DNA from 3 places in the Labrys sp. ALF-8 genome. Region 2 is predicted to be linked to each of the others. Evidence: predicted binding sites of a transcription regulator. Region 2 holds the regulator's gene; each other region holds the start of a gene.
The links. The regulator PhoB, encoded in region 2, activates phosphate uptake and scavenging genes when phosphate is short. The targets are predictions, from matches to a motif close to TGTCATNNANCTGTCAT.

Region 1: AC6H34_RS19285 (acetoacetate decarboxylase) is a predicted target of PhoB. The motif match lies at 2,155-2,171, and genes of this name have one in related genera.
Region 3: AC6H34_RS06765 (inorganic diphosphatase) is a predicted target of PhoB. The motif match lies at 1,544-1,560, and genes of this name have one in related genera.

What each region holds. Positions count from the first base shown of each region.
Region 1 covers NZ_AP048537.1:4,210,686-4,213,962, forward strand. The annotation lists gene AC6H34_RS19280 (patatin-like phospholipase family protein) at 1-1,141, opposite strand, end outside; gene AC6H34_RS19285 (acetoacetate decarboxylase) at 1,255-2,052, opposite strand; gene AC6H34_RS19290 (3-hydroxybutyrate dehydrogenase) at 2,241-3,029, shown strand; gene AC6H34_RS19295 (L,D-transpeptidase) at 3,084-3,277, opposite strand, start outside.
Region 2 covers NZ_AP048537.1:3,210,246-3,213,522, forward strand. The annotation lists gene AC6H34_RS14790 (MFS transporter) at 1-1,363, shown strand, start outside; gene phoB (phosphate regulon transcriptional regulator PhoB) at 1,484-2,185, opposite strand; gene phoU (phosphate signaling complex protein PhoU) at 2,200-2,919, opposite strand; gene pstB (phosphate ABC transporter ATP-binding protein PstB) at 2,981-3,277, opposite strand, start outside.
Region 3 covers NZ_AP048537.1:1,483,189-1,486,465, reverse strand. The annotation lists gene amaB (L-piperidine-6-carboxylate dehydrogenase) at 1-786, opposite strand, end outside; gene AC6H34_RS06765 (inorganic diphosphatase) at 901-1,500, opposite strand; gene AC6H34_RS06760 (primosomal protein N') at 1,698-3,277, opposite strand, start outside.

The sequences.
Region 1 (3,277 bases), 1.0 Mb from region 2:
GGTCGTGGATGGCAACGCCGCCTTCCGTGTCGGCCGGCGGTGTCAGCCACTGCCTGTGCCGCAATGTGCGCTGGGTGTCCTCGAGGCCCATGCTCCAATGCTCGCGCATCGAGGTGCCCGAGAATTCGTAGTCCTTGGCATGGCCTTCGTAGTTCTTGTGCTGGTAGATGAGGTGCACGATGTTGACGGCACCCGGCTTCACATGGGTGTCGATCAGCGCCTGCTCGTCCCGGGTCAGCATCTCCCTGGGGATTCGCTTGAGAGCATCGATCAGATGCGTCTTGATGCCGTGGATGCGCTTGAAATTGTCGGTGTTCTGGCGCGTGCGGCTCGAATACATGATGTCCTTGTGGCGTGACAGCACGTCCGGCATGCTGCGGGGGAGGACACCCCGCGCGCTGAAGAGGTCGACCTGGAACACCAGCGAACTGCGCTCTTCCTCCTGGTCGAGCAGGTATTGGAGCGGCGTGTTCGAGACGATGCCGCCATCCCAGTAATATTCGCCCTCGATGCGGACGGCGGGAAAGGCCGGCGGCAGGGCACCGCTCGCCATGATGTGCTCCGGCCCGATCTGCACGTGATCGGTGTCGAAATAGACGAAGTTGCCGGTGCGCACGTTGACCGCTCCGACGCTGAGACGCTTCTTGCCGTCGTTGAGGATGTCGAAGTCGATCAGTTCTTCGAGCGTGTGGCGCAGCTCCTCGGTGTCGTAGAAACTCGTCGCGCCGTCCGCGCCGGACTGCTCGAACCAGGGGTTGGGGAAGCGGGGCTTGAAGAAGCCCGGCTGGCCCTGCGTCATGGTTATCCATGACGAGGTGCGGTTGCGGATATCGCGGAAGATGTCGCCTTCCGGCGTATAGGCCCAGATCTTGCGGCCCGAGATCGTCTGCCAGAACTGCTCCAGGCGCTGCAGCCTGTGGCGCGGCTCGTTGCCGGCGATGATCGAGGCGTTGATCGCGCCGATGGAGACGCCCGACAGCCAGTTCGGCTCGCAGCCGGCATTGGCGAGGGCCTCGTAGACGCCGGCCTGATAGGCGCCCAGCGCGCCGCCTCCCTGGAAGACCAGGGCGATACGGTCATACTGGGCCGAGATTTCTTCGATGGTGGCGCGTGCGGCCTTGTCTCTGTTGCGTTCGAGCACGGAAGCGGTCCTTCGGGAATATACGCAAGAGGTTACATAGGGATGCTTTGGCGTGCCGGTGGTCGCACCGGCACGGGCATCCCGGGCGCTGGTCCGAAGACCGGCACGTAAACTCACCCTTGCGAAACGATGGGATCGAGCAGGGTTTTGGCGATGGGTTCACGCGCCGTCTGGTCGGCGAGATAGTCGTGCACGACTTCGCCGAGGCCGAGGGTGAGGTCGGCGGTGAAATGCACGGCCGAGACGACTTCCACCACGGGCAGCTTGGCGACATCGGCCATGACATGCGGATGCAGGTCGAGGGCGGCGGGCGCCGTCCAGGCTTCCTTCAGGTGGACGTCGATGAGGTGGTAGCGCACCAGTTCGCAGATGCGCAGAGAGCCGTCGACGTGGGGGATGATCTTGATCAGGTAGTTCGGCGCCTCGAGCGAGGCCTTGATGGCCTCGTGATCCGCCTCCTTGTGCTTGTAGCCCATGGTGCCGGTGGCGCACAGAACGCTGCCGTAATGCAACGTGCCGACCACGACCTCGCCTTCATGCACGATCCTGGGCTTGGCGAGCTTCTTGGGAAAACCCCAGAGCTCGCGGCCGCCGGCGATGGGTGCATCGTCGTCGAGATACATGGAGTGGACATAGGCCCCATGTTCGCCGTTGAAGCGCACGGGGATGACCTGTCCGGTTTCGGTATAGTCACCGAAGCCCGTGGAGTCGGGCATGCGGATGAACTCGTACTTGACCAGCGGCTCATCGATCTCGAGCGGCGCGGGAACCACCTTTTCCAAAGCCTCGCGCGTGGTGCGGTAGGTGATGATGACGTATTCGCGATTGAAAAAACGGTAGGGACCGGGCGGATAAGACGGATTGGTGAGCGGCATCGCATAAGCGCGCTTCAGAACTTCGGCTTGTTCCACGGGATATCCTTCGGGATCGGAAAAGGGGAATGGACGGGCAAGCGTTCATTATGTTGCACGGCAGCATGACAGGCCCATGTCCGAGCCTCGCGGTTCCGCAGGTGTAATAAGGGCGACATCTCGGCATGCCAGCCTCCGGGCTGGTGCATGTGCGCCTGCCTCCCCTTTTCACCTCCAAGAGATTTCAAATGGCTGTTCTGACGTCCAAGAATGCCCTGGTGACCGGCTCGACCAGCGGCATCGGCCTCGCCATCGCCCGTGCCTTTGCGGCCGAGGGCGCCAACATCACCATCAACGGCTTCGGCGATGCGGATGCCATCGAGAAGGAGCGCGCTGCCATCGAGGCCGATTTCGGGGTGAAGTGCCGCTATTCGGGCGCCAACATGATGAATGGCGAGGAGGTCACCGCCATGGTCAAGGATGCGGAAGCCGCCTTCGGCAGCCTCGACGTGCTCGTCAACAATGCCGGCATCCAGTTCGTCTCGCCCATCGAGGAGTTTCCGGACGACAAGTGGGAAGCCATCATCCGTATCAACCTGATTGCGTCCTTCTACGCGATCAAGGCGGTGCTGCCGGGAATGAAGCAGCGCAAATGGGGACGCATCATCTCCACTTCCTCGGCGCACGCCCTCGTCGCCTCGCCCTTCAAGTCGGCCTATGTCGCGGCCAAGCATGGTGTCACCGGTCTCACCAAGACGGTCGCGCTGGAAGCGGCGCGCGACGGTGTCACCTGCAACGCCATCGCGCCCGGCTATGTCTGGACGCCGCTGGTGGAGAAGCAGATCCCCGACACCATGAAGGCGCGCAACATGACCGAGGAGCAGGTCAAGAACGACGTGCTGCTCGCCGCCCAGCCGACGAAGGAGTTCGTCACCGTCGATGAGATCGCCGGGGTGGCGGTGTTCCTCTGCACCGACGCGGCCAAGCAGATCACCGGAACGACGCTCTCCGTCGACGGCGGCTGGACGGCCGAATAGGGCGCGTCGGGGGAACGAGGCGAGCCGGCGGGCCAGTGCCCGCCGGCTTCCCGATCAGCCGCGGATGATCACCACCCGCGTGCCGACCTTCACACGGCCATAAAGGTCGCTGACATCGTCGTTGGTCATCCGGATGCAGCCGGAGGACACGGCCTGGCCGATGGTCTGCGGCTCGTTGGAACCATGAATGCGGTAGAGGGTCGAACCCAGATACATGGCCCGGGCACCGAGCGGATTCTGGATGCCGC
Region 2 (3,277 bases):
GACTGGAACGCTGGCCGACCGTTATGGCCGGCGGCTGGTGTTCATCCTCAGCCTCATCCTGTTCGGCGTCGCCTCGCTGATCTGCGGCCTTGCACCTAGCGCGCCCCTCTTGATCGCCAGCCGGTTCCTGCAGGGAATGGGCGGCGGCGCCATGCTGATCTGCCTCACGGCCATCCTTTCGCATCAGTTTCAGGCCGGACGTGAGCGCAGCATGGCCTTCGCGATGTGGGGGATCGTACTGGGTATAGGATTGGGCTTCGGTCCCATCATCGGCGCGGTGATCGTAGCATTGGCGACCTGGCAGTGGGTGTTCCTGGTGCATGTGCCGCTGACCGTCCTCACTCTGGCCCTGGCCCTAGTGGGCGTCCGGGAATCACGCGATCCCCAGGCCGAGAGGCTCGACATCCTCGGCATCGTCACCTTGTCGGTGGCCGTGTTCGGCCTGGCCTACTTCATCACGCAGGGGCCTGACCTCGGCTTCACCAGCCTCGCCGCCCTCCTCATCCTGGCTGCGGCAGCGATAAGCTTCCTGCTCTTCATCCTGGTCGAGCGGATGAGCGCACGCCCGATGTTCGATTTTTCCGTCTTCAGGATCAGGAACTTCTCCGGCGCGATCATGGGCTCCATCGGCATGAACTTCAGCTTCTGGCCTTTCATCATCTACCTGCCGATCTATTTCCAGGCAGGATTGGGATACGACACCGTGGCCGCCGGAGCGGCCCTGCTGGCCTATACGCTGCCGACCCTCTTCGTACCGCCGCTGGCCGAGCGTCTCATGCTGCGCTACCAGGCCCGCGTGGTCATTCCAGGGGGGCTTTTCGTGATCGGGCTGGGCTTCATCCTGATGATGCTTGGCACCGCTCTCGATCATGCCAACTGGCTGACGATGCTCCCGGGCTGCATTGTCGCCGGCAGCGGACTCGGCCTTACAAACACGCCGGTGACCAACACCACGACGGGCTCCGTTTCCATGCATCGCACGGGCATGGCGTCCGGCATCGATGTCAGCGCCAGGCTGATCACCCTGGCCATCAATATCGCCCTGATGGGCGTGATCCTGGTGGCGGGTGTCGCCTCTTCTCTGGCGGACGCCCTGCCTGGAGTGATCGAGGGCACGCAACTGCGCCTGCTGGCAGAGACCATTGCCGCCGGAAATCTCGACTCGCTCCGGCAGGGCATGCCGGGACTGTCATCTGCCGTACCGACGGACGCGGCCGTGCACGCTGCGCTCATGCATGGGTTCGGTCTGGTGATGCTTTATGGCGCGCTGGGGGTATGGGCGCTGGCGGCAACGAGCTTCGTGATCTTCGGGCGACGGCGACATGCCGCCGCGCTGGGCTGCCCCATGGAAGAGGCTTGCTGACCGTCCCCGGGAAGATCTCCCTCCGAAACCGTACGGCAACGAGAAGGGCGCAACCCCTGGGGTGCGCCCTTCTCGGCATAGAGTCTCCGGGCAGATATCGCGATATTCGCGCGCGCCGGCTCAGCCCTGCTTGGAGAAGGTCTCGTCAAAGGAGTAGCCGGCACCGCGAACGGTGCGGATGGGATCGATTTCCCGGGTACGGTTCATGGCCTTGCGCAAGCGGCCAACATGCACGTCCACGGTGCGCTCGTCGATATAGACGTCGCGGCCCCAGACGCTGTCGAGCAGTTGCTCGCGGGCAAAGACCCGGCCAGGCGCCTGCATCAGGAACTCCAGCAGGCGGAATTCCGTCGGTCCGAGGCGGATTTCGCGATTGCCGCGATGGACCCGCTTGGTCTCGCGGTCGAGCGAGATGTCGCCGGCCTTGAGCAGGGAGGAGACATGCTCGGGCTTGGCGCGGCGCAGCAGGGCCCGCACGCGCGCGGAAAGCTCGGGCACGGAGAAGGGCTTGACCACATAGTCGTCCGCGCCGGTGGCGAGGCCACGCACCCGCTCCGTCTCCTCTCCACGCGCCGTCAGCATGATCACCGGCAGCCTCTCGGTCTCCGGCCGCATGCGGATGCGGCGGCAAAGCTCGATGCCTGACAGGCCAGGCAGCATCCAGTCCAGCAGCACGAGATCGGGAACGCTTTCGCGCAGGCGGATCTCGGCATCGTCGCCCCGCGACACGCTGTCGACCTCATAGCCTTCGGCTTCGAGGTTGTAGCGCAGCAGGAGCGTGAGGGCTTCTTCGTCCTCGACGATCAGAACCTTGGGAGGCATGGCCGATCCCTCTGTTACTTAGCCGGCACGGGGAGGTCGACAAGGGAGGTGCTGGTATCCGCCTTCGGTCGTTCGCCGGCGGGCGACTCCCCGGTCACCAGATAGTGCACCGTCTCGGCGATGTTGGTGGCGTGGTCTCCGATGCGCTCGATATTCTTGGCGCAGAAGAGCAGGTGGGTGCAGAAGCCGATGTTGCGCGGATCCTCCATCATGTAGGTCAGGAGTTCGCGGAACAGCGAGGTGTACATGGCATCGATCTCGCCGTCCGAATTCCAGACTGCGAGCGCCTCCTCGACATTGCGCTGGGCAAAGGCATCGAGCACCTGCTTGAGCTGCTCGAGCACGAGATCGGCCATGTGGTCGAAGCCACCGAAGAGCTGGTTGGACTGCACGTGTCCCTGGATGGCGATGACGCGCTTGGCGACGTTCTTGCCAAGGTCACCGATACGCTCGAGGTCGTTGGCCACGCGCAAGGCCGAGACGATCTCGCGCAGGTCGAGCGCCAGCGGCTGGCGCTTGGCGATGATCAGGATGGCCCTCTCCTCGACCTGGCGCTGAAGCCGGTCGATGGTGTTGTCGAGTTCGATGACCGACTTGGCGCGCTGAGAGTCCCGCTTGAGCAGCGCCTCGACGCTGTCTGCGACACTCTTCTCGGCCAGGCCGCCCATTTCGGCGATCATGTTGCGCAGTTCGCGCAATTCCTGATCGAAGGAGGTAACGATGTGATCGGACATGCCGCTCTCCAAATTCCTTGTCGCCGCCGCCTGTGCGGCGGCCTGAATACCTGCTTGCGGATCAGCCGAAACGGCCGGTGATGTAATCCTGCGTGCGGGTGTCATTCGGGTTGGTGAAGATCTTGTTCGTCGGTCCAACCTCGATGAGGTCGCCGAGGTAGAAGAAGGCCGTGGTGTCGGCGCTGCGTGCCGCCTGCTGCATATTGTGCGTCACGATCACGATGGTGAACTCGCGCTTCAATTCGTCGATCAGTTCCTCGATCTTCGCCGTGGAGATCGGGTCGAGCGCCGAGGTCGGTTCGTCGAGGAGCACTACTTCGGGCTTTACCGCGATAGTACGGGCGATGCACAGGCGCTG
Region 3 (3,277 bases), 1.7 Mb from region 2:
GCGCCGTGCCACGCGCTCGCCGACGATGCGACCCATGGCTGTGGAGCCGGTGGCGGAGACCACGGGCACGCGCGAATCGTCGACCAGCACGGCGCCGACCTCGCGGGCACCCAGAACCAGCGTCAGCAACCCATCCGGCACGCCGCCGAAGCGCCTCGCGGCCTTGTGGAAGATCGCCTCCACCGCGAGGGCCGTAAGAGGCGTCTTCTCGGAGGGCTTCCAGACGACGCTGTCGCCGCAGACGAAAGCGAGCGCGGCGTTCCAGCTCCACACCGCGACGGGAAAGTTGAAGGCGGAGATCACGCCGACCACGCCGGCCGGATGCCACTGTTCCATCATGCGATGGTCGCCGCGCTCGGTGGCGATGGTGAGGCCATAGAGCTGGCGCGACAGGCCGGTGGCGAAGTCGCAGATGTCGATCATCTCCTGCACTTCGCCGAGACCCTCGGAGACGATCTTTCCGACTTCCAGGCTGACCAGACGGCCCAGTTCGGTCTTGGCGGCGCGCAGCTCCTCGCCGAGCAGGCGCACCAACTCGCCGCGCTGCGGTCCCGGTACGGCGCGCCAGGCCTCGAAGGCGGCCTGCGCCTTGCCGATGGCGGCGGTGGTGGACTCCGGCGTGTCGTCGTGAACCTGCCCGATCACCTCGCCCGTCAGGGGGGTGCGGACGATGCGGCCGCCTCCGGTGAAGCGGCTGGCGGGAACACCGAGCGCCTCGAGGATCTCACGGGTTTCGGCGACTGGATTGGACATGGCGGCTCGCTGCGATGACTGCGATTTGCGCATGCTCATACCGTTTTTGCGGATCGGGGGGAACCCCCGGCGCTCAAGGAACCTTACGTTGCGGAAAAGAAGACCCCCTCCCGCGCCGGGAGAGGGGAGGAGCATGCCTGTGCCCGCTCACTTTCCATAAGCATCCAGGGCGGCCTTCACACGTTCCCTGGCGGCGTCGGCGCTGTCGAAGCCGGTGACCTCGACGACCTTGCTTCCCGCAGGGATCTGCTTGTAGACGCGGAAGAAGGCGGAGAGGCGCTCCTGCTCGATCTTCGGCAGGTCTGTGATGGCCTTGACGTTATCATAGGTCGGGTCGAGCTTGGCGACCGGCACGGCCACGATCTTGTCGTCGACATCGCCGCCGTCGATCATCTTCAGGACGCCGATCGGGCGCACGCGCATGACGGCGCCGGGCGCAATCGGCGCACGGGTGTAGACGAGGACGTCGAGCGGATCGCCATCGGCGGCCTTGGTGCGGGTGATCGAGCCGTAATTGGCGGGATAGGCCATCGGCATGGCGATGAAGCGGTCAACGATGATGTGGCCCGTATCGGTGTCGGTCTCGTATTTGACCATGCTGCCGGCCGGGATCTCGACGACGATGTTGAGTTCATCCGGCGCCTTGTCGGGCTGCTTGAAGGCGAGAACGTTGCCGGAGTCGGCAAGCGCAGGCGCCAGCGGCAAGACGAACAGAGTGGCGGCGAGGAGAGACTTCAGGGACGGCATTGCAACCTCCGATTGTGGGGAGGCGTAGGGGTAGTGAGGGCCGGCGACAGAGATATGACAGTGTTCCGTTCCGGTTCAACCCGGCGCCCCTCCATCAAGCTCGCGCGCCCTCGGTCGGATTGAATCTTCAGGACCCCTAAAACGACCGCTGGTTTCAATGCGTTGGGCAGGGCGAGCGTTCGGAGGGACGTGCTTGGCTAGGCAAAGCTCATCGGATCGATGTCTACTTCTATCGCCAGCTGTCCCGTCGCCTTCGGGCCCCCCGCCAGCCAGGCGCGGATGTAGTCCTGCAACGCGAATTCCCGGGGCGCCTGCAGGATGATGCGCATTCTATGGCGGCCGCGGATCACGGCGATGGGCGCTTCCGCCGGGCCGAGCACGCGAAGGGCGGCATCGAAGGGAGCTGCCTTGACCAGCGACCGCGCGAAACCTTCCGCCTTGCTCTTATCCTCGTCCGAGATGGTCAGCGCCGCCATGCGGCTATAGGGCGGCAGGCCCGCCTTGGCACGGATCGCGATTTCGCGTGCATAGAAGCTCTCCTTGTCGCCGGAGATGAGCGCCTGCATCACGGGGTGGCCGGGATCGTAGCTCTGCAGCAGGGCCCGGCCTGGCCTTTCGCCACGCCCTGCACGGCCGGTGACCTGGCCGAGAAGCTGGAAGGTGCGCTCCGCCGCGCGTGGGTCGCCGGTGCCGAGGCCCAGATCGGCGTCGACCACGCCTACCAGCGTCAGGTGCGGGAAATTGTGCCCCTTGGCGACGAGCTGGGTGCCGATCACGAGGTTCGCCTCGCCTCTCGCCACGCTTTCGAGTTCCTGCTTCAGCCGCTCCGTGCTGCCATGGATGTCCGAGGAGAGGATTACCGTGTGCGCTTCGGGGAAGAGGCCGGCGACCTCCTCGGCAATGCGCTCGACACCCGGTCCGCAGGGCGTGAGCGTGTCCTCGCCCTCGCAACTCGGGCAGGCGCGCGGCACGGGCGCCGTGTGGCCGCAATGGTGGCAGACGAGGCTCTTGCGGAAGCGATGCTCCACCAGCCAGGCCGTGCAGTTCGGGCATTGGAAGCGGTGGCCGCATTTGCGGCAGAGCGTGAGGGGGGCATAGCCGCGCCGGTTGAGGAAGAGCAGTGCCTGCTCGCCGGCCTCCAGCGTTTCCTTCACTGCGGTGGCGAGGCCGGGCGCAATGAACCTGCCGCGCTCGGGGCCTCCCGTGCGCATGTCGATCGCCGATATCTTGGGCAGCGTGCGTCCGCCGAAGCGCTCCGGCAGGGTGATGTGGCCGTAGCGGCCCCGATCGGCATTGACGCGGCTCTCGATAGACGGGGTGGCGGAGGCGAGCACGACCGGTGCATCGACGAGGCGGGCACGCACCACCGCCATGTCGCGCGCGTTGTAGCGCGGGCCGTCCTCCTGCTTGTAGGCGCTGTCGTGCTCTTCATCGACGATGATGAGCCTGAGGTCCGCGAAGGGCAGGAAGAGGGCGGAGCGCGCGCCCGCCACCACCGCCACCTCACCCTTGGCGATGCCGTGCCAGAGGCGCGCGCGCTTGTTGGCCGCGATGCCCGAATGCCATTCCGCCGGCCGTACGCCGAAACGCTGGGCGAAACGGTCGAGGAACTGATTGGTGAGAGCGATCTCGGGCAGCATGATCAAGGCCTGTCCGCCCTCGCGCACGGCCTCTGCCACAGCCTCGAAATAGACCTCCGTCTTGCCTGATCCGGTGACACCTTCGAGCAGCATCGCCGCGAAGCGCCTCGCCGCCACCGCCTGGCCCAGGGCGGTTG